Regions from separate parts of the Streptomyces sp. NPDC001732 genome, predicted to be linked through region 4. Evidence: riboswitches for the same ligand, from Rfam matches in the RefSeq annotation. Region 4 holds a riboswitch; each other region holds the start of a gene.

Region 1 (7,724 bases), on a different contig from region 4:
ATCGCAGGCCCGCTCGACGGCGGCGGGCGTACGGGCGGCCCGTCCCGGATCGGACGAGAAGCTTCTCATCGCACGAGGAGCTTCCCGCACGAGGAGTTTCTCAGACGAGGAGCTTCGTCTTCGCGCGCTGGTACTCCTCGTCGGTGATGGCGCCCCGGTCCTTGAGCTCGGCGAGCTTCGCCAGCTCGTCCACGTGGCTGCTCCGTTTCGCGTCGTCCCCGCCCGCGGTGCCCGCGGCCTCCCGTACGTACGCCTTGAAGGCAGCGTCCCGCTCCTGGGCTTCCTTGAGGTCCCGCCTGCCCATGGACCTGCCGCGCACGATCACGTACACCAGCACCCCGATGTACGGCAGCAGCAGCGTCAGGATCAGCCAGCCCGCCTTGCCCCAGCCGCTGAGGTCGTGGCTGCGGAAGATGTCCGTGATGACCTTGAAGAGCAGGAACAGCCACATGACCCAGAGGAAGAACCAGAGCATGGTCCAGAAGAGGTCGAGCAACGAGTAGTCGTCCACGGTTCGCTCCCGATCAGTGCGAGTTCGTCGCGGCGGTCGGTCGGTCGGTCGATAAAAACAGTCATACCACCGCATATCTGCGCCCGCGCGGTGTCCCGGAGCGGATCGGGGGCGGACCCGCCTCTCCCACCCTTTCCGCCCGGTGTGGCGACCCGGGGGGAGGTGCCGGATGCGGCTCGGGTGAAGCCCTGGGGAACCCGAGTGGTCAGGAGCGCGCCGAAGATGGCGTAGAGTGGTGTTCACCGACGCGGGGTGGAGCAGCTCGGTAGCTCGCTGGGCTCATAACCCAGAGGTCGCAGGTTCAAATCCTGTCCCCGCTACTGAAGAGTCAGGCCCGGCACGCACAGCGTGCCGGGCCTGACTCGTTCCGTCCCTCCGCCCGGACGCCTCCGTCGCCTTCATCACTTCCATCCCTTTCATCGCTTCCATCGCCTCCGTTACCTCTGTTGGCCGACAAGCGGTCGCCGGGCCGTTCCGCTTTGGGGAGTCTGGAGGGCGGGGCGCGGTTCCGTCCGCAGCCGCGGACGTACCGGGCAGGAGACCAACGGGTGGTGTGGAAGCGGAAGAAGCGGCGCGGCGGGCGTGCCGAGGGCGGCGTCGGCACCAGGCGGTTCGTGAGTGCGCTGCCCGCCATGATGATCATCGGCGGGCTGGTGTTCGACGCCCTCACGCCGCCGCCCTTCACGGCCATCCCACTGTTCGTGGCGGCGCCACTGATCGCCGCCCCGTTCTTCTCGCTGGCCAGCACCGTCCGCACCGGTATCGCCTCGATGCTGGCCGTCATCGTGCTGCGGCTGTCCGGCAGCACGCTGCCCGGGGCCGTGCCGCTGATCGAGCTGCTGACCCTGGCCACCGTCTCGGTCCTCGCGGTCGTGATCAACACGGTGGTGCGGCGCGGCAACGAGCAGCTGGCCTCCGCGCGGGTCATCGCGGAGACCGCCATGCGCGCGGTGCTGCCGGAGCCGTCCGACCGGATCGGCGGACTGCGCGTGGCGGCGCGGTACGAGGCGGCGCAGGCGGACGAGTTCGTCGGCGGCGACCTGTTCGCCGTGACGAACACCCCGTACGGAGTGCGGCTGGTGGTCGGGGACGTACGGGGCAAGGGCCTCGAAGCCGTGGGGACGGTGGCGGTGGTCACCGGGGCGTTCCGTGAGGCGGCGGAGCAGGAACCCTCCCTGGAAGGCGTGGCGGGGCGGCTGGAGCGGGCGCTGGAACGGGAGGAGGCGAGGCGGGGCGGGCTCGACGTGCTGGAGGGGTTCATCACCGCCGTACTGGCCGAGATCCCGCCCGGAGCGTCCGGGGTGCGCATCGTCAACCGCGGCCACCCCGATCCGATCCTGCTGCATCCGGGCGGGGAGCTGGAGGTGCTGAGGCCCACCGAGGCCGCGCTGCCGCTCGGGATGGACCTGGGCGCGTGGCCGCAGCGGACGGACGAGTGGGAGCTGCCGGCCGGGGCGACCCTGCTCCTGTACACGGACGGCCTCTCCGAGGCGCGGGACGCCGAGGGGGTCTTCTACGACCCTGTGGACCGGCTGCGCGGGCGGATCTTCCCGGGGCCCGAGGAACTGCTGTCCGCGCTGACCGATGACGTGCGCCTGCACACGGGCGGCGAGACGACCGACGACATGGCGTTGCTCGCGGTCATGCGCCCGGTGGAGGGGCAGCCGGACCGGCGCCGGACCGTGCGGATCATCGGTCGGGAAGACGCGTGACGGACGGCGGGCCGGAGGCGTGACGGACGGGGAGGCGAGTGGAGGTCGGACGTGGGCGGGCGGGGTTTCGGACGGAGTTCGGGCAGGGTTTTGGGCGGGCGTGATGAGGTTCCGCGTGTTCCGGGTCCGTTCCCTCCGCTCACGGTGCCACCGTGCGTAACCGAAAGGCGTCGCTCCGCATAACATTTGACGCAACGTCAGAAATGGGGCAGCGAGTGAAGGGTGCTCAACTCGTCCGATTCCGCCCGGTTGTGTCCCGTAAAGTCCAGGCCAAAGACGTGAACGATCAGTGGGAACGGCTTGGAATGCGAGCCCGCTGTCTATTAACGTTCGATAACGCAGCGCGGTCGTCCCAGCCGTCGCCAATGGCGGCACCGTGCGCAAGCGCCGAATTCCGCAAGGGAACCGGGGAACCACCTATATGGGGTGAATCGGACGCCTGTGTCTCGTGAGAGGCAGAGGGGCCCGTAGGAGACCTTCCTGCTCCGAACCCGTCAGCTAACCCGGTAGGCGAGAAGGAAGGAAAGGAGTGCGCCCCCGTGGCGTCCAACAAGCCTGCCCCCGAAGCCCCGTCCCGGTTCAATCCCGATCACGGCTCCGGCTTCGGCGCCGACTTCCCCGCGCAGCACGGTTCCGGCTTCGGTCCCGACGCCGCGCCCCACGGGACGGTGACGACGGCGTACGGCAGCGACTACGGCACCGGCCGGGGCGGTGACTTCACCACCGAGTTCACCAGTGACTTCGGCGGCGACTTCCGTGCCGACGAGCCCGCGCGCAGCCAGGAGGAGTGGAACCCCACCGAGGAGTCCGTCCGCCCCGTGCGCGGCCGGCACCGCGTCGCCAAGCAGCGCAACGGACTCGCCCGCAGCTCCACGGTGCTGGGCGTCGGTGTCATCGCGGCGGTCGGCGCGGGCGGCATGGCCACCGCGCAGAGCAAGCCGCCGGTCTCCATCTCCGTCCCCGACTCCATCACGGAGAAGCTTCCCGACGCCGCGTCACTTCCCGGCGTGGGCGCCCTGTTCTCCGACGACTCGGACACGGACGCGTCGGAGGACGCCACCGCCTCCGCCCCGCTGACCTCCGCGGGCATCACCCTCGCCGAGGCCGAGCAGGGCCGGACGGACGCGGGCGAGGCGCTCCGCGCCCGTATCCTCCAGCAGGCCGAGCAGCAGCAGGACGCCGCCGACGCCGAGGCCAAGGCCGCGCAGGAGAAGGAAGCAGCCGAGAAGGCCGCCGCCGAGGCCAAGAAGCAGCAGGACGCGGCCGAGGCCAAGGCCGCCGCCGAGAAGAAGAAGGCGGAGGAGGAGGCCAAGAAGAAGGCGGAGGCCCTGCGGCTCGCCAAGCTCGCCGCCAGCTACGCCCTCCCGACCTCCTCGTACCACATCACCTCGACCTTCGGTCAGGCCGGATCGATGTGGTCCTCCGGCCACCACACCGGCCTCGACTTCGCGGCCCAGACCGGCACCCCGATCAAGGCCGTGCACGGCGGCACCATCAAGTCGGCGGGCTGGGCGGGTGCGTACGGCTACCGCACGGTGCTGGAGCTCGACGACGGCACGGAGATCTGGTACTGCCACCAGTCGTCGATCGGTGTCGGCATCGGCCAGAAGGTCACCACCGGCGAGACCATCGGCCGGGTCGGCGCGACCGGCAACGTGACGGGTGCGCACCTCCACCTGGAGGTCCACACCCCGGGCGGTACGGGCGTGGACCCGATGGCCTGGTTCCGCGACAAGGGTCTCAACGTCTGAGGCGACCTGGCCTGGCCCGACCCGATACGGTCCGATGCGCCGCGTCCCCCGGCCCCGTGGCCCGAGCCGGTTCACCGGCCCATGAACCCCGGCAGTCCTGACGCTCCCCCCCGACGTCAGGGCTGCCGGTCCTGTCGTGAGCGGTTACGGGCGCGCGAGCCGTGCGGAAGGCGAGAGGCGCCCGGAAGGGCGGAGCCACCGGAACGGCGGAGCTGTCGGAGCGGCGGAGTCGGCGGAATAGCCGACCCGCCGGAGTTCGTTGATCCACTTATGACTTCTCTTCGTAAGCTGGGCTCTTCCGACCTCCAGGTCTTTCCGCTCGCTCTGGGCGGCAACGTCTTCGGCTGGACCGCCGACGAGGCGCAGTCGTTCGCCGTCCTGGACGCCTACGCAGCGGCCGGGGGCAACTTCATCGACACCGCCGACGTGTACTCCGCCTGGGTTCCGGGCAACGCGGGCGGCGAGTCGGAGACCGTCATCGGCAAGTGGCTCGCCGCGCGCGCCAACCGTTCCGACGTCGTCGTCGCCACGAAGGCCGGTGGCCACCCCGAGTACAAGGGGCTCGCCCCCGCCAACATCAAGGCCGCGGCCGAGGCCTCGCTGCGCAGGCTCGGCACCGACCACATCGACCTCTACTACACGCACTTCGACGACGAGACCGTGCCGGTCGAGGAGATCATCACTGCCCTGGACCAGTTGGTGAAGGAGGGCAAGGTCCGGGAGATCGCCGCCTCCAACATCGGTCCCGAGCGGCTCCGGGCCTCCCTGGAATTCTCGGAGCGCGAGGGGCTGGCGCGCTACGTCGCCCTTCAGCCGCACTACAACCTGGTCTCCCGCGACACGTACGAGGGCGAGCTCCAGGACACGGCCGCCCGCGCCGGGCTCGCCGCCGTGCCGTACTACGCCCTGGCCTCCGGCTTCCTCACCGGCAAGTACCGTCCGGGCGCCGTGGTGGACAGCGCGCGGGCGCAGAGCGCCGGTCAGTACCTGGAGTCGGAGCGGGGGCAGAAGGTCCTGGCCGTGCTGGACAAGGTCGCCCAGGAGCACGACGCGCAGATCGCGACCGTCGCGCTGGCCTGGCTCGCGTCCCGGCCGACCGTCGCCGCGCCGATCGCCTCGGCCCGCACGGTCGAGCAGCTGCCCGCACTGGTGGCCGTCGCGGACCTCTCACTGACCGAGCAGGATCTGGCCGCACTCACCGAGGCGTCCGCCTGACGCACGGTCCACAGCCACCGCGGCCCTACCGCGGTGGCTGCCGCGGGACCGGAGAGGGGCGGTGACCCGGCCAGGGGCCGGCTCCCGGTCCCGGCCCGGGGCCGTTGGGGTGGCCGCCGTACGGGGTGTGCGCGGGGAACGGCGGGGCGTACGGGGACGGCGGCGGGTGGAGACGCAGTCGGCCCGTGGCCTGCGCCGCGTACGTGAGGGCGGGAACGGCCACCTCCCTGCGTTGCCAGAGGTGGTGCAGCAGCTCCAGCTCACGGGCCGCGAAGTCCGGCTCGGCCACCCCGCGCCGGGCCCGCAGCCGCAGCGATGCCAGCGACGTCGCGAACGACTCGTACTCGGCGACGGTGCGGGCGGCCGCCGTGCCGTGGGCCGCGGCCCGTGCCCTGGCCCGTGCCCCGGCCTGCGCCGTCGGCCCGTAAGGGGTGGCGCCCGGCCCGGGATGGCCCGGCCACACCGGGTGCCCCGCGCCGTACGGGCCCTCCCAGCTCTCCCGCGCCGCGATGGCGTGCTGACGGCGGGCCGCGTCACGGGCCAGGCCGCGAGCCCGCATCGAGGCGAGGGCGAGCGGCTCCGCCGGGGTCAGCCAGCCGGCCGCCGCGTAGGCGGGCAGCTCGGCACAGAGCGTGCGCAGCTCGCGTTGGCGCGACCAGATCGCCAGCCAGGTCACCAGGCCGAAGGCCGGGACCATGAACAGCCCGTACACGGCGTAGAAGCCGTACGGGCCGAAGGTCGCCGACCCGTTCCACAGCGCGTGCATCCCCATGGCGAGGACGAGGCCCAGCAGCGGCAGCACGACGCGGCGGACGCGGCGGCGCCGGGCGGTCGCCGCGGCGATCCCGAAGCCGATGCCGGTCAGCACCGTGAAGAGCGGGTGCGCGAACGGCGACATCACCACCCGCACGAAGAACGTCGCGACCGTCACCGACACGGCACCGGCGATGCCCGCCTGCTGGTCCTGGCCGAAGGCGTTGCCGAGGTAGAGGATGTTCTCGGTGAAGGCGAAGCCGCTCGCGGTGAATCCGGCGGTCACGACGCCGTCGACGATCCCGTTGAACTCGCGTCTTCGGAACAGGAAGACCAGCAGTATCGCGGCGGCCTTGGCGCTCTCCTCGACGATCGGCGCTATCACCGTGGCGCCGAGGGTGTCGGCGTCCGCCGGGTCGGCGGTGGCCGTGGCTATCCAGCGGGTCGCGAACGAATTCGCGAGGATCGCGACCAGGGCGGCGGCGAACGCCCCCCAGGCGAAGGCGAACAGCAGATTCCGCCAGGGGGCCGGCTCGACCCGATCCAGCCAGCGGAACGCCGTCATCAGCAGCGGTACGGGCAGCACGGCGAGCCCCAGCCCGACGAGGAAGCCCTGGGTGCCCGTCTGGTCGCGGACCAGGGCCAGGATCGCCAGCCCGCAGAGCGCGAGCACCGTGAACACGGCAGTGATGCGGAACGCTCTGCTGCGCCACACCATGCCGACGCGACGCGGCCGGTAGCGCCAGTGCCCGCGCCCGGGAACGGCCGCGAGGATCTCACCGACCCGCTTCTCCTCGAGGAGCGGTACGGCCGGCTGCGCCTGCTGCCGCTGGACAGACCCGTCGAACACCACCCGTCGACCCTAACGAGCGGCACTGACACCTGGCCATGGGGCGCAGACCCGTGCCCGCCCCCACCGGGCCGTGCTTCCCGCCCCGCGCCCGCCGGGCCGTGCCCTGTGCCCGCCGGGGCGCGCGGGCCTCAGCGGGGCGCACGCGGAGACAACGGCGCACGGAGATCAGCGGCGCACGAGATCAGCGACGCACGCGGAGACAGCGGCGCGTGGCTCAGCGCCGGGCGAAGAGCAGGTCGTGCACGACGTGGCCCTTGTCCAGCCCCTGCCCCTCGAACCGGGTCAGCGGCCGGTAAGCGGGCCGGGGCGCGTAGCCGCCGTCCGCCTGGGTGTTCTCGTACAGGGGGTGCGCGGTCAGCACGTCCAGCATCTGCTCGGCGTACGGCTCCCAGTCGGTCGCGCAGTGGATCACTGCCCCCGGCTTCAGCCGCTGCGCCGCCAGGTCGAGGAACTCGGGCTGGATCAGCCGCCGCTTGTGGTGGCGCTTCTTGGGCCACGGGTCGGGGAAGTACACCCGCAGCCCGTCCAGCGACTCCGGCTTGAGCATCTCGCGCAGCAGGATGATCGCGTCGCCGTTGGCCACCCGGATGTTGGACAGACCGTTGCGGTCCGCGAGGCCGAGGAGGTTGCCCTGGCCCGGGGTGTGCACGTCGACGGCGAGGATGCCCGTGCCCGGGTCGTCGGCGGCCATCTGCGCGGTGGCCTCGCCCATCCCGAAGCCGATCTCCAGCACCGTCGGGAGCCCGCCGAACAGCTCGGGCAGGTCCAGGACGCGCTGTCCGTCGATGTCCAGGCCCCACTTCGGCCAGAGCCTCAGCAGGGCCTCCTCCTGGCCGGGCGTGACCCGGCTGCGGCGGGGCTGGAAGCTGCGGATCCGGCGCTCGTGGTGCGAACCGGCCGGATCGACGGCGGGCCCGCCGGGGAAGCGC
Region 2 (7,724 bases), on a different contig from region 4:
TCGGCGGGGTCGCGCGCGGCCTCGCCGGGCACATCGGGCTGCCGGTCGCCTGGGTGCGGTTCGTCTTCCTCGGCCTGTTCTTCGCGGACGGCCTCGGCGCGCTGCTCTACGCCGTGTTCTGGATCGTCGTCCCGCTCGGCGTCGGCGGCGTCGAACCGCCGCGCTCGCTCTTCGAGACCGCCCCGGACGGCACCCGTCGGCTCCGCAAGCCCGACAAGGGCCAGGTCTTCGCCCTGATCGCGCTGTTCATCGGCGCCATGATCTTCGTCGGCAACGTCGACATGGGCAGCAAGGCCAACCGCTACATCTGGCCGACGCTGCTGATCGGCGCTGGTTCCGTACTGGTGTGGCGGCAGGCCGACAACGCCCGGCGCGCCCGCTGGATGGAGGTCGGCAGCCGCCGCCGGGTCCTGCACCTGGCCCGCGGCTTCGCCGGGGTCGCCCTGGTCGGTCTCGGCCTGGCCGTCTTCATGGTGGTGCGCGGCTCCGCGGCCCAGCTCGGCAACGTCCTGACGGCCGCGATAGCGGTGCTCACCGGCATCGCGCTGCTGGCGGGCCCCTACCTCGTGCGCATGACCCAGGACCTCTCCGAGGAGCGCACCATGCGCATCAGGGCCCAGGAACGCGCCGAGGTCGCCGCCCACGTCCACGACTCGGTGCTGCACACCCTCACCCTGATCCAGCGCAACGCGGAGGACGCCGGAGAGGTCCGCCGCCTGGCCCGCGCCCAGGAACGCGAACTGCGCAACTGGCTGTACAACCCCGAGGGCACCGGCAAGGACGAGGACGACGAGCCCGAGACCCTCGCCGAGGCCGTCAAGCGCGCCGCCGCCGAGGTCGAGGACAAGCACGGCGTCCCGCTGGAGGTGGTCGTCGTCGGCGACTGCCCGCTGGACGAGAAGCTGGGCGCACAGATGCAGGCCGCGCGCGAGGCGATGGTCAACGCCGCCAAGTACGGTGGCGAGGGCGGTGCCGTGCAGGTCTACGCGGAGGTCGAGGGCCGGACGGTCTTCGTCTCGGTGCGCGACCGGGGTCCGGGATTCGACCTGGACTCCGTACCGGGGGACAGAATGGGCGTACGAGAATCGATCATCGGCCGGATGCAGCGCAACGGCGGTACGGCACGGCTGCGTTCGGTGCCCGGCGGGGGCACGGAAGTCGAGCTGGAGATGGAGAGGGCGAGCGATGACGGAGACCACTGAGTCGGCCGGGGGGCCGGAGCGCCGGGTACGGGTCGTGCTCGTCGACGACCACCGGATGTTCCGCACTGGCGTCCAGGCCGAGATCGGCCGCACCGAGGAGACCGGCGTCGAGGTCGTCGGCGAGGCCGCGGACGTCGACCAGGCGGTCACCGTCATCACGGCGACGCGCCCCGAGGTCGTCCTCCTCGACGTGCACCTGCCCGGTGGCGGCGGCGTCGAGGTGCTGCGCCGCTGCGCCCCGCTGATGGGCGCCGCGGAGAACCCGGTGCGGTTCCTGGCGCTGTCCGTGTCGGACGCCGCCGAGGACGTCATCGGCGTCATCCGGGGCGGCGCCCGCGGCTACGTCACCAAGACCATCACCGGCACCGACCTGATCGACTCGGTCTTCCGGGTCCAGGAGGGCGACGCGGTGTTCTCGCCCCGGCTGGCCGGCTTCGTCCTGGACGCCTTCGCCTCCACGGACGCGCCGCCGGTCGACGAGGACCTGGACCGGCTGACCCAGCGCGAGCGCGAGGTGCTGCGGCTGATCGCCCGCGGATACGCGTACAAGGAGATCGCCAAGCAGCTGTTCATCTCGGTGAAGACGGTCGAGTCGCACGTCTCGGCGGTGCTGCGCAAGCTCCAGCTGTCGAACCGGCACGAGCTGACCCGCTGGGCGACGGCCCGACGGCTGGTCTGAGCCGCCGGGCCGGGGGCCGTCAGGCCGGGTCGAGCGAGATGTTCAGCTTCTCGCCGATCCGGCGGTAGCCGATGCCCGCGTAGATCCGTTCGACGTCGGCGTCGCCCGGTTCCAGCCAGACCATCCGGCAGCCGCGCTCGAAGGCGGTCGCGGTGAGGTGGGCGGAGAGCGCGGCGCCGATGCCCCGGCGCCGGAAGGCGTCGGCGACGGCGAGCCCGGCCAGTTCGGTGAGACCGTCGACGGGGACCGAGCAGCCGCCCGCGCCCGCCGGTGCGCCGTCGAGGGTGGCGAGGGCCGCGACCCCGCCGCCCTCGACCGCCGTGCGCAGCCAGATCGCCTCGCCGCCCTCGGGCTCACCGGTCCCGCCGTAGCCCCGGTACTGGACGAGCGCGGCGGCGGCGAACTCCGCGTCGGTGACCGGTTCGGCGATCGCGAGGGCGTCCACCGGCTTCGGGGAACGCAGGTCGCCGGGGGCGCAGGCCAGGATCGGGGCCCGGTTCTCGACGGTGAACCCGGCGGCGAGCAGCGCGGGTTCGACCGCGGGCGCCCAGCCGGGCAGGAACTCCAGCCGCGGCAGCCGGTCGTGCTCGCGGAACGCCGCGATCAGGGCGTCGAGTTCCCCGGGCGTCGGTTCGGCGCTCTGGTCGGGGATGGCGTAATTGGCGTATTTGATGGACCAGTCGGGGTTGTACCGCACGGTGAACGGGCCGACCCGGAAGTGGTCGGGGGAGCGCAGCGCGAGCGTGCGGGCATGGGTCTGGACATCGACGTCCATGGGCATGTGTGGGTGTCCTCGGGCCGGTTGGGCGACGGCGGGCCGCCCTCGACGGCGGGGTGGCCCGGTGGCGGTCCGACCCGGGTGCGATCGCCCCGACGGCGCTCGCACCGGATCGGAATCGGGAGCCTATGCCACGCGTGTCGCCCCGGCGAAGGGCATTTCGTCGATCGGCGCGATCCGGACCGTCGACCCGGTGCGCGGCGCGTGGATCATCTGTCCGTTGCCGATGTACAGCCCGACGTGACTGATCCCGGAGTAGAAGAACACCAGGTCGCCCGGGGCGAGTTGGGAGCGCGAGACGCGTTGCCCGGTGTTGATCTGGGTGTACGTGGTCCGGGGGAGGGAGAGACCGGCGGACCGCCAGGCGGCCTGGGTGAGCCCGGAGCAGTCGAACGAGGAGGGGCCGGTCGCACCCCAGACGTACGGCTTGCCGATCGCCCCGTAGGCGAACGCGACGGCCGCGGCGGCGCGGGCGTTCGGGGCCCGGACGGGGCCGCGTGCGGCGGCCCGGACGGCGGTGTCCGGGGCGCCGGAGCGGCCGTGGTCGGTCTCCTCGTACGCGGCGCGCTGGGGCGGGGTCAGCCGGGCGAGGAGCCGTTGCGCGTCGGCCAGCTTGGCCCTGATCGTGGTCTTCTGCTTCTTCAGCTCGGCCTGTCGGGCGGCCAGCACGGTCAGCTTCTCGTCGGCCTGCGAGCGCAGTTCGGCGATCCGGGCGACCTGCTTCTGGACCCGGTCGATCGCGACGGCCCGGCGGTCGCCGACCCGGTCCACGAACGCCGCGCGTTCCAGGTACTGGTCGGGGTCGGAGGAGAGCGCCAGCTGCACGGACGGGCTGATGCCGCCGGTGCGGTACTGCGCGGCGGCGTACGAGCCGAGTTCGTCGCGCGCGGTGTTGAGGCGCTCGGTCCGGCGGGCGGCCTCGTCGCGCAGGGTGTTCAGGGCCTCGGTCGCGGCGGTCGCCTTCTCCTTCGCGCCGTTGTACTTCTCGGTGGCGACCTCCGCGTCGTGGTACAGCCGGTCCACCTTGGCCTTGACCTGGGCCGGGGTGAGATCGGGCTCGGCGTGGGCCGATCCCGGCAGCACGACGGCGGTGGCGGCCCCGGTGAGGGCGAGGCCGGCCGCGGTGCGGGCAGCAGAGCCGGTGAACGGGCGCTGCTTGGGTTTTCGATGCGCTGCCACGAGGGCGTGCGTCCTTCCTGATGACTGCCCGGCGGGGACTACCGACGGGCCCACCGGAGACCCGGCCACGGGGCGCCACGGGGGAGCGGCCCGCCGCCGGATCTCTCGGCGGGGCGACCGGTGCGCCGTCCGGAAACGGAGCGGCGAGGGAGCCGGTCACCTGGTCAGGGACGCTAGACCCGGGGCACGGGCAAGAGTCGTAATGGCGCTTATTGCCCGAATTTGGCGCGGCAATGTCGTCAAGTGATCGAGGAAATTGCACCAGAGTGAGGCATTCGGTACAGACACGAGCGGAGCGGCCGGGAAGTCGCACCTGCCTGTGGGGTGGTGATATGGGCGGGGCTAGGCTGCGGCCTCATGGACGTACTCATTCATGTCTTCGTCGCCCTGCACATCGTCGGCATCGCCTCGCTGCTGGGCGGTTTCCTGACCCAGATGAAGGCGATGGGCGCGGGCACGGCCCGGTTCGTGCCGGCGATGCTGCACGGTGCGCTGACCATGCTGGTCACCGGTGTCGCGCTGGTCGGGCTGAACGAGGCCGACGGCGGCCACGTGAACAACATCAAGATCGGGGTCAAGACGCTGATCCTGGTCGTCATCCTCGCGCTCGTCTACGTCAAGCGGGACGAGGAGAAGGTCGACAAGGGCGCCTTCGCGGCGGTCGGCGGCCTGACGCTCGCCAACATCTTCATCGCCACGCTCTGGGTCTGAGCCCCGGGGCCCGGCCGCCGGACCGGGGCCGATGCCCGGACCCGAGGCGGGCCGGGGCCGACGCCGCCCCGGCCCGAGGTTGTCAGGCCCGGGCGTCCCCGGCCCGCCGGACGGGCGCGAGGAGCGAGCGCGTCCGGCGGCCGGAGGTCCTGCGGTGCGGCCGCTACGCCGGGCGCACGCTGCCGTAGATCGGCATGTAGTAGATCGACTCCTCGCGCACGTTCGCCCCGGGCTTCGGTGCGTGGATCATCATCCCGTCGCCCTTGTAGATGCCGACGTGGCTGATGTCGTCGTAGAAGAAGACGAGGTCGCCCGGCCGCAGGTCCGCCGTGGCGACCCGGGTGCCGATCTTCACCTGGTCCCAGGTGGTGCGCGGAAGGTCGACGCCCGCCGCCCTCCACGCCGCCTGGGTGAGCCCGGAGCAGTCGTACGAGTCCGGGCCGGTGGCGCCCCAGACGTACGGCTTGCCGATCTGGGCCCTGGCGAAGGCGAGTACCTTCTCCGCCTGGGTGGTGGCGTCGCTGTCCGAGCCGGTGCCGGTTCCGGTGCCCGTCCCCGTACCGCTGCCGGAGTCCGCCTCCTTCGCGGCCTCCTCGGCCTTGCGGTCCGCCTCGGCTGCGGCCTGCTGCTTCGCCAGCTCCTCGGCCTTGCGCTTGGCCTCCGCCTCCTTCTTCCGCTCCAGCGCCGCGAGCCGCGCCTTCTCCTCGGCGGTCAGCTTCGACAGCAGCGTGCGCGCCTCGCCCAGCTTCTTCTGGACGTTCTGCTTGCTGGTGCGCAGGGTGGCCTGGGTCGTCGTCAGGGTCTCCAGGCTCTGCACCGCCTCGGACCGCTTCTTCGCCGTTCTGGCCTGCTGCGTACGGAATTCCGTGACCGCCTTCTGCTGGCGGCTGGTCATCCGGTCCATCAGCTGGCTCTGGTCGAAGTACGACTGCGGGTCGTCGGCCAGGAAGAAGGTGGCGGACGGTGCTATGGAGCCGTTGCGGTACTGCGCGGCCGCGTAGGTGCCGAGCGTCCGGCGCGCCTCGTTGAGCTTGTCGGCGCGCTCGGCCACGTCGTCCAGCAGGGCCTGGACCTTGGCGCGCTGGGTGGCGGAGGCTTCCTTCGCCCGGTTGTACTTCTGGGTCGCGGTGCCCGCCTGCCGGTAGAGGTCGTCGACCTTCTTCTGGACGTCCTCGACGCTGGGCTTCGGGCCGGGCGCGGCCGTGGCGCTCTGCGTGGAGAGCAGGGTCACGGACGCCAGCGCCGCCGAGGTGAGCCCGACGGCCGGTGCGGTGGTGCGCATCCGGGGGCGCGGTTTGCGGTGCGATGCCAAGACGGGCATCTCCTTCCGTGGACCGCCTGCCGGGTTAGCTGTCGGGTTCGGGCGGAACGGAAGGCTGCCCTACGGTCCGTTTGGGGGATGAGGACCGATTCACCCCAGTGCTTCCTGTGGGTCCCCGGCTCCGAACGCCCATGGGGGCAGCCCGGATTCGGCGGGGGTGCCCGCTCGGCGTGGTTCGCCGCAAAGGGGGTACGGGCCGCCCGGTCGAGCACGCTAGCCAACCGGTGTGCCGCTGGGAAGGTCGATGTTCGATATGCCCGATACATTTTCGTGACCTGGGTTGCAGGAGTGGCCGGAGGTCCGGAACCCCTCACGCGGTGCGGTTGCCCGCTCTCCGTGCGTGTTCGTTCTCTCCGTGCGCGTCCGTTCTCGGTGCGTGTCCGTTCCTCGCGCCCGTCCGGCGAGCGGGCGCCGGGCGGTTCGGCAAGGGCCCGCCGGGTGTCCGTGCGGCGGCTTAGACTCGACAAGCGATGAGCAGCCTCTTTGACGACAGTTTCCTGGCCGGCCTCCAGCCCTCGGAGGAAGAACCCCCGCCGCCCCCCGAGGACGCCGCACCCGAAGAGGTGCCGGAGGGGCTCTTCGGGGACGTGTTCGACGGGCCGCCGCCCAGGGACGCGTACTACCGCGACGGCGCCCCCCGCCCCGTCGTCGACTCCGCCGCGCTCCTCGACGGGCTGAACACCGAGCAGCGCGCCGCCGTCGTGCACGCGGGCTCCCCGCTGCTCATCGTCGCCGGGGCCGGTTCCGGGAAGACCCGGGTGCTGACCCACCGGATCGCCCACCTCCTCGCCGAGCGCGGGGTGCATCCCGGCCAGATCCTGGCGATCACCTTCACCAACAAGGCCGCCGGCGAGATGAAGGAGCGCGTCGAGCAGCTCGTCGGGCCGCGCGCCAACGCCATGTGGGTCATGACCTTCCACAGCGCGTGCGTACGCATCCTGCGCCGCGAGTCGAAGAAGCTCGGCTTCACCTCGTCGTTCTCGATCTACGACGCGGCCGACTCCAAGCGGCTGATGGCCCTGGTCTGCCGCGACCTCGACCTGGACCCGAAGCGCTTCCCGCCGAAGTCGTTCACGGCCAAGGTCTCCAACCTGAAGAACGAGCTGATCGACGAGGAGACCTTCGCGGGCCAGGCCGCCGACGGTTTCGAGAAGACGCTCGCCCAGGCGTACGCGATGTACCAGTCCCGGCTGCGCGAGGCCAACGCGCTGGACTTCGACGACATCATCATGACGACGGTGCACCTGCTCCAGGCGTTCCCCGACGTCGCCGAGCACTACCGCCGCCGCTTCCGGCACGTCCTGGTCGACGAGTACCAGGACACCAACCACGCCCAGTACACCCTCGTGCGCGAACTGGTCGGCCCGGCGGGCGAGGGCGACGCCCCCGCCGAGCTGTGCGTCGTGGGTGACGCGGACCAGTCGATCTACGCCTTCCGCGGCGCGACCATCCGCAACATCCTCCAGTTCGAGGAGGACTACCCGGACGCGACCACGATCCTCCTGGAGCAGAACTACCGCTCCACGCAGACGATCCTGTCCGCCGCCAACGCGGTCATCGAACGCAACGCGAGCCGCCGCCCCAAGAACCTGTGGACGAACGCCGGCACGGGCGCCCGGATCACCGGCTACGTCGCCGACACCGAGCACGACGAGGCGCAGTTCGTCGCCGACGAGATCGACCGGCTCACCGACGCGGGCGACGCCAAGGCCGGCGACGTCGCGATCTTCTACCGCACGAACGCCCAGTCCCGCGTCTTCGAAGAGATCTTCATCCGCGTCGGCCTGCCCTACAAGGTCGTCGGCGGCGTGCGCTTCTACGAGCGCAAGGAGGTCCGGGACATCCTGGCCTACC
Region 3 (7,724 bases), on a different contig from region 4:
TGCTGGACGACGCGGGCGCGGGCATCTCCCTGCACGCGAACGGCATCCGCGCGCTGGACGCCCTCGGCGTCGGAGCGGCGGTGCGCGCGGCTGCCCGGCCCCAGTACACGGGCGGCACCCGAAGTCCGGGCGGGCGTCTGCTGGCGCGCATGGACGGGGCGGCGCTGGAACGCGAGCTGGGCACCCCGATCGTGGGCATTCCCCGGTCCGTGCTGCACCGGCTGCTGCGCGCGGAGCTGCCCGCCGGGTCCCTGGTCGTCGGGGCCGAGGTGACGTCCGTCGACCGTTCCGACGCCTCCCGGGTACGGATCGCGGTCGGCGACACCGTTCTCGACGCGGATCTGGTCGTGGCCGCCGACGGCGTGAACAGCCGGTTGCGGGCGCAGCTCTTTCCCGGCCATCCCGGCCCGGTCCACAGCGGCTCGACGGTGCTGCGGGCCATCACGGAGTCGCCGGTGGAGCTGCGCACCGACTTCGAGCTGACCTGGGGCCGGGGGGCCGAGTTCGGGCACATCGTGTTCGCCGACGGCCGGGCCGAGTGGCACGCGGTGTTCAACTCGCCCGCCGGTGTGCGCAGTCCGGATCCGCTCGCCGAGGCCCGCCGCCGGTTCGGCGACTGGCACGACCCCATTCCGGCCCTGCTGGCCGCGACCCGGCCCGACGCCGTGCTGCATCACGACGTCAACGAGCTGGTCGCCCCGCTGCCCTCCTACGCGGTCGGGCGGATCGCCCTTCTCGGCGACGCCGCCCACGCGATGACCCCGAACCTCGGCCAGGGGGCCTGCCAGGCGCTGGAGGACGCGGTGTCGCTGGCCGCCGCGCTCCGCACCGCGCCCTCCGTCGAAGCGGCGCTCGGTCGCTACGACGCCGAGCGCCGCCCCCGCAGCCAGTCGGTCGCGAGGGCGGCCCGTCGGGCCGGCCGGATGGGCCAGCAGTTGTCGCATCCGGTGGCGATCGCCCTGCGCGACACGGCGCTGCGGCTGGCACCGTCGCGGGTCACCGTCCGCACGATCCTGCGGCACGCCGACTGGACGCCCCCGCGGCCGGACTGACCGTGCGGTGCGTCAGTAGGCCCCGTTGACGTTGTCGATGGACCCGTACCTGGCGGCGGCGTAGTTGCACGCCGCCGTGATGTTGGCGACCGGGTCGTAGCTGTCCATCGACGTACCGGGCACGTGGTAGGCGCGGAACGTGGGGTCGATGATCTGGAGGAGCCCCTTGGAGGGCGTTCCGGCGGCGGCGTTGGAGTCCCAGTTGTTGATGGCCCGGGGGTTGCCGGAGGACTCGCGCATGATGTTGCGGTGGATGCCCTCGTAGCTGCCGGGGATGTTGTGCTGGGCCATGACGGCCAGCGACTCCCTGATCCAGCCGTCCAGATCGTTCGTGTACGTCACGGGCTGCGCGGTGACGGCACCGGCGGACTGCGCCGGCGTTGCCGACGCCGCTCCGGCGACGGCCAGCGGGAGCACGAGGGCGGCCACGCCCGTGCCCACGGCGATGAAACCCCGGACCGGCGAAACGGGCCTGCGACGACGGTACGCACCCTTTGCGGGCATGGTGAATTCCTCTCCGTCGCCTACGAGGTGAGCTGTCGGGTTCGGGCTGGAGATGCCCGGCCGCACGCGAATGCGGCTTCACCCCGAGCCGTTCCGGATACCGGATCGGCGGCTTGCCTGGGTCCCCCGTTCCTGCCGTGCACGAGTGGGTCGGATTGCCGGACAGCGGCAGGATTCGGCGTTCCGTCCGGATTGACGGTGACCGTAGGCGAGAAACACCGAAAGGGACAAGCCCCCGAATTCCGCGCACAATTCATTCGCAAGATCGAATTGCGGGGAATTCAGTAACGCACTTCACATCGAACGGCCGAATCCCCTTGCAGGAAAAGGGAACCGGACCGTCCGGCATGGCATCACGGACATCGAACGTGATGCGCACCACTTAATCGCAAAAGGTGCATTTCGCCCCCCATCGAAGCGGCATGAAAGGGGCTAACCCCCCTTCACCGCCCAGTTACACCAATGGGGCAAATCGCCCATGCAATTACATTTGACTCTTCGTCCGGGAGGTGGGGCCCCGCATGGCGGGGCCCCACCCGTGCCGGGATCAGAGCCTTTCGAGGATCTTGTTCATCTGCTCGATCTCTGCGGTCTGGGCCGTCACCACGGCCTCGGCGAGCTTCTTCGCCTCGGCGTTGTCGCCCTTCTTCTGCTCGTCCCGGGCCATGGTGACCGCGCCTTGGTGATGGGCGATCATGAGCTGGGCGAACTTCTTGTCGAAGTCCTTGCCCGCAGCGGCCTTCAAATCGCTCATGTCCTTGTCGGACATCATTCCGGGCATTCCCGCGCCGTGGGAGCCGTGATCCATTCCGGGCATGTCACCCTTCGGGGATTCCGGCAGCGGCTTGCCCCACGACGCCAGCCAGCCCTTCAACGTGTCGATCTCGGGATCCTGGGCCTTCTCGATCGCGGTGGCCAGCTTCTTGATCTCGGCGTCGGCGGCACGGCCGTCGGCCAGCTTCGCCATCTCGATGGCCTGCTGGTGATGCGGGATCATGTCCTGCGCGAACTTCACGTCCGCGTCGTTGAACGCACCGCCCGGGGCGGCCGGTGCGGAGGCGCTGCCGGAGCCATGGCCCATGCCGGGCACGGACGGGTCGTCGGACTTCGTTTCGTCGGAGGAGCCGCACGCCGTGAGCGCCAGGGCGAGGGCGGCGACGGCACCGGCGGCCGCGAGTGCGCGACGGCGGCGGACAGCGGTGGGCAGGGAAACGCGCATGCTGGATTCTTTCCAGGTGGACGCGCCACGTCGGTGGCGCGTGGAACGGGCGGGGTCGTCCGGCCGGTCCGGCCCCGGTGGGCCGGGAACCGGCGGTTCCCTGTCACGTCCGCGCGATGCACACCTGGAGCAGCAGATCCCTGCCGCCGAACGGCGGCCCCCGTCGTGCCGGCCCGCGCACGGCCGCACGGTGCCCGGCGACGCCCCGGACCGCCAGGACCACCAGGCCCAGTGCGAGGAGCAGCGGCAGCACCCGGTCCCGGACGTGGGTGAACACGCACGACTCGCCGCCCGCCGGGGACGGGGCCGCGGCCACCCGGAGGGCGTCGTCCCCGTGCTGCACGGTGGCGTGTCCGGCCATCGCCATGGGCACGGCCGAGAGGGGCGCGGACCGCTCCGGGAGCGTCGTCATCGCGTCGTGGCAGCCCCCGGCCGCGGCGACCGGGGCGCCGTGCATGAGGAACAGACCGCACAGGACGGCGCACAGCACGAGCAGCCGGGACACTCCCGGTGCGCGCGTCGGTCCGCGATCCACGGCTGCCTCGAACTCCTCGGTCGTACGGGCCCTGCGGTGCGAGTCCGACGATACCCCCACCGGGTTTGTCCGGCCCGCGGCACCCCCGGCCGTACACCTTGCTCGGTTACCGTGCCCCCGGAGCGGGCGCCCCGACCGTTCGCGGGAACCTCCCGCGCGGGGTTCCGACGGGGAGCAGAGCGATGAACGCGCCGAGGGGAACGGGCGGGTTGAGACGCCGTCTGGGCGTGTCCGACGCCGTGGTGATCGGCCTGGGCTCGATGATCGGGGCGGGCGTCTTCGTCGCGTTCGCGCCCGCCGCGGGCGCGGCCGGGTCCGGTCTGCTGATCGGCCTGGGCCTGGCTGCGGTGGTGGCCTACTGCAACGCGACGTCCTCCGCCCGTCTGGCCGCCCGCCATCCGGCGTCCGGCGGCACCTATGTGTACGGGAGGGAGCGTCTCGGCGACTTCTGGGGCCATCTCGCCGGGTGGGGCTTCGTCGTGGGCAAGACGGCTTCCTGCGCGGCGATGTCACTGGCCGTCGGGTCCTATGCGTGGCCCGGCCAGGAGCGTGCGGTGGCCGTCGCCGCGGTGGTGGCGCTGACCGCCCTCAACTGCGTCGGGGTGCACCGGTCCGCCCGGCTGACCCGGGTGGCCGTCGCCTTCGTGCTCGCCGTCCTCGCGGCGGTGGTCGTCGCCGGTCTCGGCGGCGGCACCGCGGACACCGGGCGCCTGGCCATCGGGGCGGACGCCACGGTCGGCGGCGTGCTCCGGGCGGCCGGTCTGCTGTTCTTCGCGTTCGCGGGCTACGCGCGGATCGCCACGCTCGGGGAAGAGGTCCGCGACCCGCGGCACACCATCCCCCGGGCGATCCCCCTCGCGCTGGGCATCACCCTGTTCGTCTACGCCGCCGTGGCCGTCACCCTGCTCGCCGTCCTGGGCCCCGACCGTCTCGCCCATTCCCCGGCGCCGCTGGCCGAGGCAGCGCGTGCGGCGGGGGCGCCCGGTCTCGTGCCCGTGGTCCGGGCCGGTGCGGCCGTCGCCGCGCTCGGCTCGCTGCTCGCACTGGTCCTGGGCGTCTCGCGCACCGTCCTGGCCATGGCCCGCGACCGTCATCTGCCGCACGTCCTGGCCGCGGTGCACCCGCGCTTCGCGGTCCCCCACCGGGCGGAGCTCGCCGTGGGTGCCGTGGTCGCCGTCCTCGCCGCCACCGCGGACCTCCGGGGGACGATCGGCTTCTCGTCCTTCGGGGTCCTCGTGTACTACGCCGTCGCCAATGCCGCCGCCCGGACGCTCGGCCCCGACGAGGGCCGGCCGCCCCGCGCCGTGCCCGTCATCGGTCTGGCGGGCTGTCTGCTGCTCGCCTTCGCGCTGCCGGCGGCGTCGGTCGTCTCCGGTGCCGCGGTGCTGGCGGCCGGGGCCGGGTCGTACGGCGTGCGCAGGGCCCTCGGGCGCACCCGCCGGCAGTAGGGCCGGCGGACGGGTCGGTGCCGTCCGCCGGGCCGCGGGCGACGACCGGCCCGGGGGGCGTCGTCGTCGGCGCCGCGGGGCCTCCCCGACGAGCCCGTCCACCGGTCCCGGACGAGGTCGGCGTGAGCGACGTGCCGCGCGTACTCCTCGATCATGTCGATCAGGCCCCGTCGCACGCCGGGCGATTCACCACCGGGTGCGGTGTACCGGTCCGGGTTCCCCGGGCCGCCGTCGGCCGGGGCCTCGGCGACCGGGGCGCGGGAGCGGGCCACGGCCGCCTGCCGGAGTGTCAGCAGTTCCTCGGGGATTTCCTCGGCGGCCGACGTCCGGCCCCGGTCGGGCCGGGCCTCCCGGTCCATGGCGTCCCACGGGACTCCCGGTTTCTGTGCCGGCAGCAACCCGGCCGCTCTCGGGCTGAAACCCCCGAGGTTCCAATGGGATTGACGGTCGGTCAGGTCGTGGTGTCACCGTTTGGGCGAGGGCCGTCGGCCTCGCGCGTCCAGGCGGCGTCGCGCAGCAGACGCAGGCCGTTGAGGCCGACGAGAACGGTGGAGCCCTCGTGTCCGGCGACGCCCAGCGGGAGCGGCAGCGTGCCGATCAGGTCCCAGAGGACGAGGCCGGTGATGAACACGCCCGCGATCACGAGGTTCTGCACCACGAGGCGGCGGCAGCGGCGCGAGAGCGCCACGGCGGTGGGGATCGCGGCGAGTTCGTCGCGGACGACGACGGCGTCGGCGGTCTCCAGAGCGAGGTCGGATCCCGCCCGGCCCATGGCGATGCCCGTGTGGGCCGCGGCCAGTGCCGGGGCGTCGTTGACCCCGTCGCCGACCACGAGCACCTTCCGGCCGGCGCCCGCCAGCTCCTTGACGGCGTCGGCCTTGTCCTGCGGCAGCAGGCCGGCCCGGATGTCGCCGATCCCGGCGTCGGCGCCCAGGCGGGCGGCGGCCCGCCGGTTGTCTCCGGTGAGCAGCACCGGTGCGCCGCCGGTGAGGCCGGTGAGGCGTTCGACGGTGGTGCGGGCGTCGGGGCGCAGGCGGTCGGCGATGCCGAGGACGCCGACGGGTGTGCCGTCGAGGGCGACGAGCACGGCGGTGCGGCCGTCCTCCTCCAGCCGGGCGGCGAGTGCGGCGGCCTCGGCGTCGTGGCCGGTGGCGGTGACCGGCAGCCGGGCGGGGGCGCCGACGGCGACCGTGCGTCCGTCCACGGTGGCGGTGACGCCGGTTCCGGGTGCGGAAGCGAAGTCCTCGGCCGCGGGCAGGGCGAGGCCGCGGGTCCGGGCGGCCTCGGTGACGGCGCGGGCGAGGGGGTGTTCGCTGGGGTGCTCGGCCGCTGCCGCCAGGGTGAGCAGGGCGTCCTCGGTCAGGCCCGAACCGCCGAGCGGGCGGACGTCGGTGAGGCGGGGGGTGCCCTCGGTCAGGGTGCCGGTCTTGTCGAGGGCCACGGCGTCGACCTGGCCGAGGCGCTCCATCACCACGGCCGACTTGATCAGCACGCCGTGCCGTCCGGCGTTCGCGATCGCGGAGAGCAGCGGCGGCATGGTGGCCAGGACCACGGCGCACGGCGAGGCGACGATCATGAAGGTCATCGCCCGCAGCAGTGTCGGCTGCAGGGCCGCGCCGAAGGCCAGGGGCAGGGCGAACAGGGCGACGGTGGCCGCCACCATGCCGATCGAGTAGCGCTGCTCGACCTTCTCGATGAACAGTTGGGTGGGCGCCTTCGTGCCGGACGCCTCCTCGACCATGGCGACGATCCGGGCGATCACCGAGTCGGACGGGTCGCGCTGCACGGCCACCCGCAGCGCCCCGGTGCCGTTCAGGGTTCCCGCGAAGACCTCGGCGCCCGGTTCCTTGGGCACCGGCAGCGGTTCGCCCGTGATGGTCGCCTGGTCCACCTCGCTCGTTCCGTCGAGCACCCGGCCGTCGGCCCCGACGCGCTCGCCGGGGCGCACCAGGATCACGTCCTCGACCCGCAGCTCCTGTGCGGGAACGGTCTCCTCGGCGTCGCCGTCGAGGAGGCGGGTGGCCGTGGCGGGCGCGAGGTCGAGCAGTCCGCGCACCGAGTCCGCCGTCCGCGCGGTGGCGAAGGCCTCCAGGGCGCCCGAGGTGGCGAAGATGACGATCAGCAGGGCGCCGTCCAGCACCTGTCCGATCGCGGCCGCGCCGAGTGCGGCGACCACCATCAGCAGGTCCACGTCCAGCGTCCTGTCCCGGAGCGCCTTCAGGCCCTCCCAGCCCGGCTCCCAGCCGCCCGCGGCGTACGTGAGCGCGTACAGCGGGCCCCATGTCCACCACGGCGCACCGAGCAGGTGCAGGGGCAGGGCCGTCAGGAACAGGGTCAGGGCGGCCACGGCCCAGCGGACCTCCGCCAGTGCCAGGACACGGGTGCGCCGGACGGCCGCGGCCCGGTCCCGGGCGGGGCCGGCGGGCGGAGCCGGACGGGTGAGGGTGAAAGACATGGGCGGTGACCCTTCGCACGGGAGGGCGGAGCGGTTCGACCCTCGCACCATACAGGATCACATGAACACTCATTCATGTGTACATCTCCGTAGGATGGGCGCATGGGCCACGGAGCTGATGCGAACACCGCCACCACCGCACGCGAGCGCCTCGACGCGGTGGGGGCCGCGGACGTGGCGGCCACCCTGCAGGCCCTCGCCGCCCCGTCCCGGCTCCGCATCCTCGCCCGCCTGCAGGAGGGCCCCTGCCCCGCGACGGAACTCGCGGAGGCTGTCGGCATGGAGCAGTCCGCCTGCTCCCACCAGCTGCGACTGCTGCGCAACCTCGGTCTGGTCACGGGCGAGCGCCGGGGCCGCTCGGTGATCTACGCCCTGTACGACAACCATGTGGCCGAACTGCTCGACCAGGCCCTCTTCCACGTCGAGCACCTGCGCCTGGGCCTCCATGACGCTCCGGCACGGGTCGCCGCGGGGGCGACCGACGACGCGGCGGCCGTCCCCGCCGGCTGAG
Region 4 (7,724 bases):
AGGTCCTCCTCGCCGGTCCGCAGCTCGGCGGCACCGACGATCCGGTCACCGGACTTGAGGGTGATGACCTCCAGCTCGTCCTTGTTGGCCGGATAGTCCGGCACCACCCGCTTGACGACGCCCTGAAGGGTGCCGATCGCCAGGCCGGGGGACGCCTCGTCGAGCGTCGTCAGGCAGACGACCGTCTCGTCGTTGCCCAGGGTGAGGAACTCGGAGACCATCGCCCCACCCGACAGATTGGGCGCCGCGTGGGTGTCCGGCAGCTGGGGCAGATCGATCACCGGGAGCCGCAGCAGCCGGCCCGTCGACGTCACCACGCCCACATCGCCCCGCGCCGTCGCCGGTACGGCCGACACGATCACGTCGTGCTTGGCGCGCTTGGCGTCCTCGGTGAGGACGATCGGCTCGTCACCGGCGGTACGGGCCAGCAGACCGGTCGAGGAGAGCAGCACCCGGCACGGGTCGTCCGCGACCTCCAGCGGCACCGAGGCGACCTGCGTACCGGCCGACTCCAGCAGCACCGTACGCCGGGCGGTGCCGAACTTCTTGGCGACCGCGGCCAGTTCCGTGGAGACGAGCTTGCGCAGCTCGGCGTCCGACTCGAGGATGGCGGTCAGCTTGTCGATCTCGTCGTTGAGCCGGTCCCGCTCGCTCTCCAGCTCGATCCGGTCGAACCGGGTCAGCCGACGCAGCGGGGTGTCCAGGATGTACTGCGTCTGGACCTCGCTCAGCGAGAAGCGCTCGACGAGCCGCTCCTTCGCCTGCGCCGAGTTGTCACTGGAGCGGATGAGGCGGATGACCTCGTCGATGTCGACCAGCGCGACGAGCAGACCCTCGACCAGGTGGAGCCGGTCGCGGCGCTTGCCCCGACGGAACTCGCTGCGTCGGCGCACCACGTCGAAGCGGTGGTCGAGGTAGACCTCCAGCAGCTCCTTGAGGCCCAGCGTGAGCGGCTGCCCGTCGACCAGCGCCACGTTGTTGATGCCGAAGGAGTCCTCCATCGGCGTCAGCTTGTAGAGCTGCTCCAGCACGGCCTCCGGCACGAAGCCGTTCTTCACCTCGATGACCAGGCGCAGGCCGTGCTCGCGGTCGGTCAGGTCCTTCACGTCCGCGATGCCCTGGAGCTTCTTGGCCGAGACCAGGTCCTTGATCTTGGCGATCACCTTCTCCGGACCGACGGTGAAGGGGAGTTCCGTGACGACCAGGCCCTTGCGACGGGCCGTCACGTTCTCCACGGAGGCGGTCGCGCGGATCTTGAACGTGCCGCGCCCCCGGGCGTACGCGTCCTTGATGCCGCCCAGGCCCACGATCCGGCCGCCGGTGGGCAGGTCGGGGCCGGGCACGAACCGCATCAGGGTCTCCAGGTCCGCGCCCGGGTGCTTGATCAGGTGCCGGGCAGCGGCGACGACCTCGCCCAGGTTGTGCGGCGGCATGTTGGTCGCCATGCCGACCGCGATCCCGGACGAGCCGTTGACCAGGAGGTTCGGGTACGCGGCGGGGAGAACGGTCGGCTCCGTCTCCTGCCCGTCGTAGTTCGACTGGAACGCGACGGTGTCCTCGTCGATCGACTCCGTCATCAGCGACGTCGCGTCGGCCATCCGGCACTCGGTGTACCGCATGGCGGCCGGCGGGTCGTCGTTCCCGAGCGAGCCGAAATTGCCGTGGCCGTCGACCAGGGGGAGCCGCATGGAGAACGGCTGCGCCAGCCGGACCAGCGCGTCGTAGATCGACGCGTCGCCGTGCGGGTGCAGCTTGCCCATGACCTCGCCGACCACGCGGGCGCACTTCACGAAGCCGCGGTCGGGGCGCAGGCCCATCTCGTTCATCTGGTAGACGATGCGGCGGTGCACCGGCTTCATGCCGTCCCGGGCGTCGGGCAGGGCCCGGGAGTAGATCACCGAGTACGCGTACTCGAGGAAGGAGCCCTGCATTTCGTCGACGACGTCGATGTCGAGGATCTTCTCCTCGAAGTCGTCCGGCGGCGGGGTCTTCGTGCTGCGGCGGGCCATCGCTGCTGCGACTCCTTCACGGATTCTGTTCGGGCAACCTCAGGTTCTGACGCGGACCATTGTGGACCGCCGCACTGACATCCCCGACCTCGACCCGGCCCAAAGGGCGTCCGGGGCGCCCGCCGAGGGTGTTTCCCGCCCCTGCGCGCGGGGGGTGCGCCCCCCTTTCACGCGAACTTCCGCGGGACGGGAACTTCGCCAGGCGCGTGTGCGCTTGCTTACAGTGGCAGGTCTCGCAGGAAATCCAGTATCGCGATCGAAGGGACGTACATGCCCATGGGTCACACGGCCACAGCTCAGGCCGGTTCCGGCGGCTTGACAGCGACCGAGCACCGCCTGGCCAACGGCCTGCGCGTGGTGCTCTCCGAGGACCATCTGACCCCGGTCGCCGCGGTCTGCCTCTGGTACGACGTCGGCTCGCGCCACGAGGTCGAGGGACGCACCGGCCTGGCTCACCTCTTCGAGCACCTGATGTTCCAGGGCTCCGGCCAGGTCAAGGGGAACGGCCACTTCGAGCTGGTGCAGGGGGCCGGCGGTTCGCTCAACGGGACCACCAGCTTCGAGCGCACCAACTACTTCGAGACCATGCCCGCCCACCAGCTGGAGCTGGCCCTCTGGCTGGAGGCCGACCGCATGGGCTCGCTGCTCGCCGCGCTCGACGAGGAGTCGATGGAGAACCAGCGGGACGTCGTCAAGAACGAGCGCCGCCAGCGCTACGACAACGTCCCCTACGGCACGGCGTTCGAGAGGCTGACCGCCCTGGCCTACCCCGAGGGCCACCCGTACCACCACACCCCGATCGGCTCGATGGCCGACCTGGACGCCGCGACCCTGGAGGACGCGCGCACCTTCTTCCGTACCTACTACGCGCCCAACAACGCGGTGCTCTCGGTCGTCGGCGACATCGACCCCGAGCAGACCCTCGCCTGGATCGAGAAGTACTTCGGCTCCATCCCGTCCCACGACGGCAAGCAGCCGCCGCGCGACGGCGCGCTCCCCGAGATCATCGGCGAGCAACTGCGCGAGGAGGTCCGCGAGGAGGTCCCGGCGCGCGCCCTGATGGCCGCCTACCGGCTGCCGCACGACGGCACCCGGGAGTGTGACGCGGCGGACCTCGCGCTGACCGTGCTCGGCGGCGGCGAGTCGTCCCGGCTGCACAACCGTCTCGTCCGCCGTGACCGTACGGCCGTGGCGGCCGGGTTCGGGCTGCTGAGACTGGCCGGGGCGCCCTCGCTCGGCTGGCTGGACGTCAAGATGTCCGGCGGGGTCGAGGTGCCGCAGGTCGAGGCCGCGGTCGACGAGGAGCTCGCCCGGTTCGCCGCCGAGGGCCCCACACCCGAGGAAATGGAGCGTGCGCAGGCCCAGTTGGAGCGCGAGTGGCTGGACCGGCTCGGCACGGTCGCGGGCCGCGCGGACGAACTGTGCCGCTTCGCCGTGCTGTTCGGCGACCCGCAGCTCGCCCTGACCGCCGTGCAGCGGGTGCTCGACGTCACCGCGGAGGAGGTCCAGGCCGCCGCCAGGGCCCAGCTGCGCCCCGACAACCGGGCGGTGCTGGTCTACGAGCCGGTCGAGTCGGCCGAGCCCGCCGATACGGCCGAGCCCGCCGACATGGCGGAGACCGACGCCGACGACACCGACGCGCACGAAGGAGCGGGCAAGTGACCGACGCCGCCGCGACTGGAGTTTCGATGCAGTACCACCCGCAGCCGGCCCCCGGCGTCGCCCGGCCCTGGGCCTTTCCCGCGCCGGAGCGGGGCTCCCTGCCCAACGGCCTGACGGTGCTGCGCTGCCACCGCCCCGGCCAGCAGGTCGTCGCGGTGGAGATCTTCCTCGACGCCCCGCTGGACGCCGAGCCCGAGGGCTTCGACGGCGTGGCCATGATCATGTCGCGGGCGCTCTCCGAGGGCACGGACAAGCACACCGCGGAGGAGTTCGCCGCCGAGCTGGAGCGCTGCGGCGCCACCCTCGACGCGCATGCCGACCACCCCGGCGTCCGGGTCTCCCTGGAGGTTCCGGCCTCCCGGCTCTCCAAGGCCCTGGCACTGGTCGCCGAGGCGCTCCGGGCGCCCGCCTTCGCGGACGGCGAGATCGAGCGGCTGGTGCGCAACCGGCTCGACGAGATCCCGCACGAGCAGGCCAACCCGGCCAGGCGCGCCGCCAAGCAGCTCTCCAAGGAACTGTTCCCGGCCGCGGCACGGATGTCGCGCCCGCGTCAAGGCACCGAGGAGACGGTGGAGCGGATCGACTCGGCGGCGGTGCGCGCGTTCTTCGACGCCCACGTCAGGCCGTCCACCGCGACCGCCGTGATCGTCGGCGACCTCACCGGCATCGACCTGGACGCCCTGCTCGCCGACACGCTCGGCGACTGGTCGGGCGAGCCCGCCGAGCCCCGGACCGCCCCGCCGATCACCGCCGACGACACCGGGCGGGTGGTGATCGTCGACCGTCCGGGCGCGGTGCAGACGCAGCTGCTGATCGGCCGGATCGGCGCCGACCGGCACGACAGCGTGTGGCCGGCCCAGACGCTCGGCACGTACTGCCTGGGCGGCACGCTCACCTCCCGGCTGGACCGGGTGCTGCGCGAGGAGAAGGGCTACACCTACGGTGTGCGGGCCTTCGCCCAGGTGCTGCGGTCGTCGGCCCCGGACTCCGCGTCGGGCGCGACCGGTGCCGCGATGCTCGCCATCAGCGGTTCCGTGGACACGGAGTCCACCGAGCCGGCGCTCAAGGACCTGTGGACGGTCCTGCGGACCCTGGCGGCGGAGGGCCTGACCGACGAGGAGCGCGAGACGGCCGTGCAGAACCTCGTGGGTGTGGCGCCCCTGAAGTTCGAGACCGCGGCCTCCATCGCGAGCACCCTCGCCGACCAGGTCGAGCAGCACCTCCCGGACGACTACCAGGCGCACCTGTACGCCCGGCTCGCGGAGACCGGCACGGTCGAGGCGACCGCGGCGGTCGTCAACGCCTTCCCCGAGGACCGGCTGGTCACGGTCCTCGTCGGTGACGCGGCCCGGATCGCGGAGCCGGTCCGGGCGCTGGGCATCGGAGAGGTGTCGGTGGTCACCGGCTGACGAGCGGAACGGCCCCGCCGGTCGCCTGAGCCCAGGCGCGGACCGGCCGGTCGGGCATTCGCATATCGGGACGAAGGGAGGATCTGGGTGAGAGGGATTTCGCCGAGACCCTCCCTTTTGTCCGCCCTTGTGAGGGAGGTTGCCTGTCTGCCCTGTGGGATGCGCTACAAAACGGCCTGTCCGTTTGGTGAATGAAAGCGGCCCCGCTTAGCGTCGGCTGGGCTGCCCGCCACTCGTATGCCGCAACCGCGACGTACCGGGCAGTCATCGCCGAGTCCCCGTCAGGCGCGAGCCGGGGGAGCCGGGGACCCATGCAGTCCCTGGGGTGAATCGGACGCCCGAGCCGCGACGGCCGGGGCGCCCGTAGGAGACCTTCCTGCTCCGAACCCGTCAGCTAACCCGGTAGGCGAGAAGGAAGGAAAGGACCAGCCACTTCATGGCGTTCACCCGTGCCACCGGGAAGCACCGTGCCCCGAGCCGCCTGACGCGCGGGAGCGCGAAGGTCGTCGGCGTCGCGGCTCTGGCCACCACCGGAGTCATCGGCGGCCTGGCCTCCCCGGCCCTCGCCGCGGACTCCGAGGCCCCCTCCACGAGCGAGACCGGCCTGAACCAGGTCATCGCCATCGACGCGACCCTCGCCGATCAGATCGACGCCCAGGCCGACGTGCAGAAGCACCAGGCCGACGTCGCGGCGAAGGCGAAGGCGGAAGCCGAGAAGAAGGCGGAGGCCAAGAAGAAGGCCGAGGCGAAGGCCAGGGCCGAAGCGAAGCGCGCGGCCGAGGCGCGTGCCGAGGAGGCGCGCGCCGCCCGGTCCGCCGAACGCGCCCGGCTGGGCTCCTTCCGGCTGCCGGTCGCCGGTTCGTACATCAGCACCGGCTACAAGTCCAGCGGCTCGCTCTGGTCCTCCGGCAGCCACTCGGGCATCGACTTCCACGCCGCGTCCGGCAGTTCCGTCGTCGCCGTCGGCGCCGGTACGGTCGTCGAGGCCGGCTGGGGCGGCGCGTACGGCAACAACATCGTGCTCCGGATGACGGACGGGACGTATACGCAGTACGGCCATCTCTCCTCGATCGGCGTCTCCGTCGGCCAGAGCGTCGGCGCGGGCCAGCAGATCGGCCTCTCAGGCTCGACCGGCAACTCCACCGGTCCCCACCTCCACTTCGAGGCCCGCACGACCCCGGTATACGGCTCCGACGTGGACCCCGTCGCATACCTGCGCGCCCACGGCGTCAACATCTGACCCGCACCTCCTCGCGGTACCTCTCCGCACCTCCCGATGGCCCCGGAAGCAGCCCGCCGGGGCCATCGGCGTACCCGCCCGGCACCCCGGCGCGAGCGCCTGCCCGCCTGCCGACCCGTCCCACAGCCCAACGTCGGTGCGTCGGTACGGGGTTTTCCGTGTTCCGGCGAGAGAGACGTTGCGGACCCCGGGGCCGAGGGGGTTCGTGATCACCCGCCGGCACGCGGCCTCTGGGGTGCAGACCCCGCTGAGCCGGAGGCAGCCGACCTCCCGGAGGCCCGGATGCTGCTGGAGCCGCTGGGTGCAGCGCGCCGCCCGGCGCCGCACCGAGGCACACCTCAAGGTGCTGCGCGGCCCGGCCCGGCCCGGCCGCGACCGGGCCGGGCGAGGGAGCGGGAACCCCTTCCGCCCGAATTCGTTCGGGCCGAGTTCTTCCCGCCCTGATGCCAACGGCCGGAATTCCGTGGACCCGGGCGCGTTCCGGCCGGTCCGTTCCGGAAAACAGAAGAGCCGCGGCTCCGGTTCAGGGTGCCGCGGCTCTCTTGCGGAAAATGTTTCAGACGGTCTCCGGGAGCTCCTCGAGCCCCTCGGCGACCAGCTTCGCCAGGCGGTCCAGGGCGACCTCGGCGTTGTCGGCGTCGGACGCGAGCACGATCTCCTCGCCGCCCTGCGCACCGAGGCCGAGCACCGCGAGCATGGAGGCGGCGTTCACCGGGGTGCCGTCGGCCTTGGCGATCGTCATGGGGATGCCGGAAGCCGTGGCGGCACGGACGAAGATGGAAGCGGGGCGGGCGTGCAGGCCCTCGGCCCAACCGACGTTGACGCGGCGCTCAGCCATGGTTCTGCCCTTCATGAATCAAAAGTTGTCTAGACCATTCTCTCACGCGGTGCGCGGTGCTCCGGCCGACCCGGAACGTGCCCGCGACGCCCGCGGTACCGCCGATCGGCCCTCCCAGCCTGCCCCGGCCCCGAGCCCCACGCGACCGCTGGTGGCGCCGTAGTCTTTGCCCATGCAGCCCGCCCCGGAGCAGAGTCCGCATCACGCCTACCCCGACCACTGGGAAGCCGACGTGGTGCTCCGCGACGGAGGAACCGCCCGGATCAGGCCCATCACCACGGACGACGCCGAACGGCTGGTCAGTTTCTACGAGCACGTCTCCGACGAGTCGAAGTACTACCGGTTCTTCGCCCCCTACCCCCGCCTGTCCGACAGGGACGTGCACCGCTTCACCCATCACGACTACGTCGACCGGGTGGGGCTCGCCGTCACGGTCGGCGGCGAGTTCATCGCGACCGTCCGCTACGACCGGATCGACGAGCGGGGCAGGCCCGCCTCCGCCCCCGCCGACGAGGCCGAGGTCGCCTTCCTCGTCCAGGACGCGCACCAGGGCCGGGGAGTGGCCT

The links. A riboswitch is a leader RNA that binds a small molecule or an ion and turns the genes downstream of it on or off. The one in region 4 is predicted to bind cyclic di-AMP.
Region 1: it holds a riboswitch for cyclic di-AMP, as region 4 does, so the genes downstream of both, ACWCXX_RS36085 (M23 family metallopeptidase) here and ACWCXX_RS14575 (M23 family metallopeptidase) in region 4, are expected to answer to the same signal.
Region 2: it holds a riboswitch for cyclic di-AMP, as region 4 does, so the genes downstream of both, ACWCXX_RS04685 (NlpC/P60 family protein) here and ACWCXX_RS14575 (M23 family metallopeptidase) in region 4, are expected to answer to the same signal.
Region 3: it holds a riboswitch for cyclic di-AMP, as region 4 does, so the genes downstream of both, ACWCXX_RS25190 (transglycosylase SLT domain-containing protein) here and ACWCXX_RS14575 (M23 family metallopeptidase) in region 4, are expected to answer to the same signal.

What each region holds. Positions count from the first base shown of each region.
Region 1 is NZ_JBSFFY010000077.1:425-8,148, forward strand. It holds gene ACWCXX_RS36070 (SHOCT domain-containing protein) at 101-511, opposite strand; tRNA gene ACWCXX_RS36075 (tRNA-Met) at 758-831, shown strand; gene ACWCXX_RS36080 (PP2C family protein-serine/threonine phosphatase) at 1,063-2,223, shown strand; cyclic di-AMP (ydaO/yuaA leader) riboswitch at 2,599-2,751, shown strand; gene ACWCXX_RS36085 (M23 family metallopeptidase) at 2,763-3,974, shown strand; gene ACWCXX_RS36090 (aldo/keto reductase) at 4,245-5,189, shown strand; gene ACWCXX_RS36095 (PrsW family intramembrane metalloprotease) at 5,215-6,792, opposite strand; gene trmB (tRNA (guanosine(46)-N7)-methyltransferase TrmB) at 7,010-7,724, opposite strand, start outside.
Region 2 is NZ_JBSFFY010000002.1:403,662-411,385, forward strand. It holds gene ACWCXX_RS04660 (PspC domain-containing protein) at 1-1,202, shown strand, start outside; gene ACWCXX_RS04665 (LuxR C-terminal-related transcriptional regulator) at 1,186-1,881, shown strand; gene ACWCXX_RS04670 (GNAT family N-acetyltransferase) at 1,901-2,662, opposite strand; gene ACWCXX_RS04675 (NlpC/P60 family protein) at 2,786-3,838, opposite strand; gene ACWCXX_RS04680 (hypothetical protein) at 4,196-4,549, shown strand; gene ACWCXX_RS04685 (NlpC/P60 family protein) at 4,713-5,870, opposite strand; cyclic di-AMP (ydaO/yuaA leader) riboswitch at 5,869-6,034, opposite strand; gene pcrA (DNA helicase PcrA) at 6,341-7,724, shown strand, end outside.
Region 3 is NZ_JBSFFY010000030.1:39,490-47,213, forward strand. It holds gene ACWCXX_RS25185 (FAD-dependent monooxygenase) at 1-1,052, shown strand, start outside; gene ACWCXX_RS25190 (transglycosylase SLT domain-containing protein) at 1,065-1,556, opposite strand; cyclic di-AMP (ydaO/yuaA leader) riboswitch at 1,559-1,747, opposite strand; gene ACWCXX_RS25195 (DUF305 domain-containing protein) at 2,104-2,775, opposite strand; gene ACWCXX_RS25200 (hypothetical protein) at 2,879-3,310, opposite strand; gene ACWCXX_RS25205 (APC family permease) at 3,493-4,758, shown strand; partial or broken gene ACWCXX_RS25210 (mycothiol transferase) at 4,863-5,117, opposite strand; gene ACWCXX_RS25215 (heavy metal translocating P-type ATPase) at 5,210-7,213, opposite strand; gene ACWCXX_RS25220 (ArsR/SmtB family transcription factor) at 7,316-7,723, shown strand.
Region 4 is NZ_JBSFFY010000011.1:109,892-117,615, forward strand. It holds gene ACWCXX_RS14560 (DNA gyrase/topoisomerase IV subunit A) at 1-2,009, opposite strand, end outside; gene ACWCXX_RS14565 (M16 family metallopeptidase) at 2,286-3,671, shown strand; gene ACWCXX_RS14570 (M16 family metallopeptidase) at 3,698-5,080, shown strand; cyclic di-AMP (ydaO/yuaA leader) riboswitch at 5,339-5,503, shown strand; gene ACWCXX_RS14575 (M23 family metallopeptidase) at 5,517-6,320, shown strand; partial or broken gene ACWCXX_RS14580 (GntR family transcriptional regulator) at 6,457-6,729, shown strand; gene ACWCXX_RS14585 (HPr family phosphocarrier protein) at 6,877-7,158, opposite strand; gene ACWCXX_RS14590 (bifunctional acetate--CoA ligase family protein/GNAT family N-acetyltransferase) at 7,331-7,724, shown strand, end outside.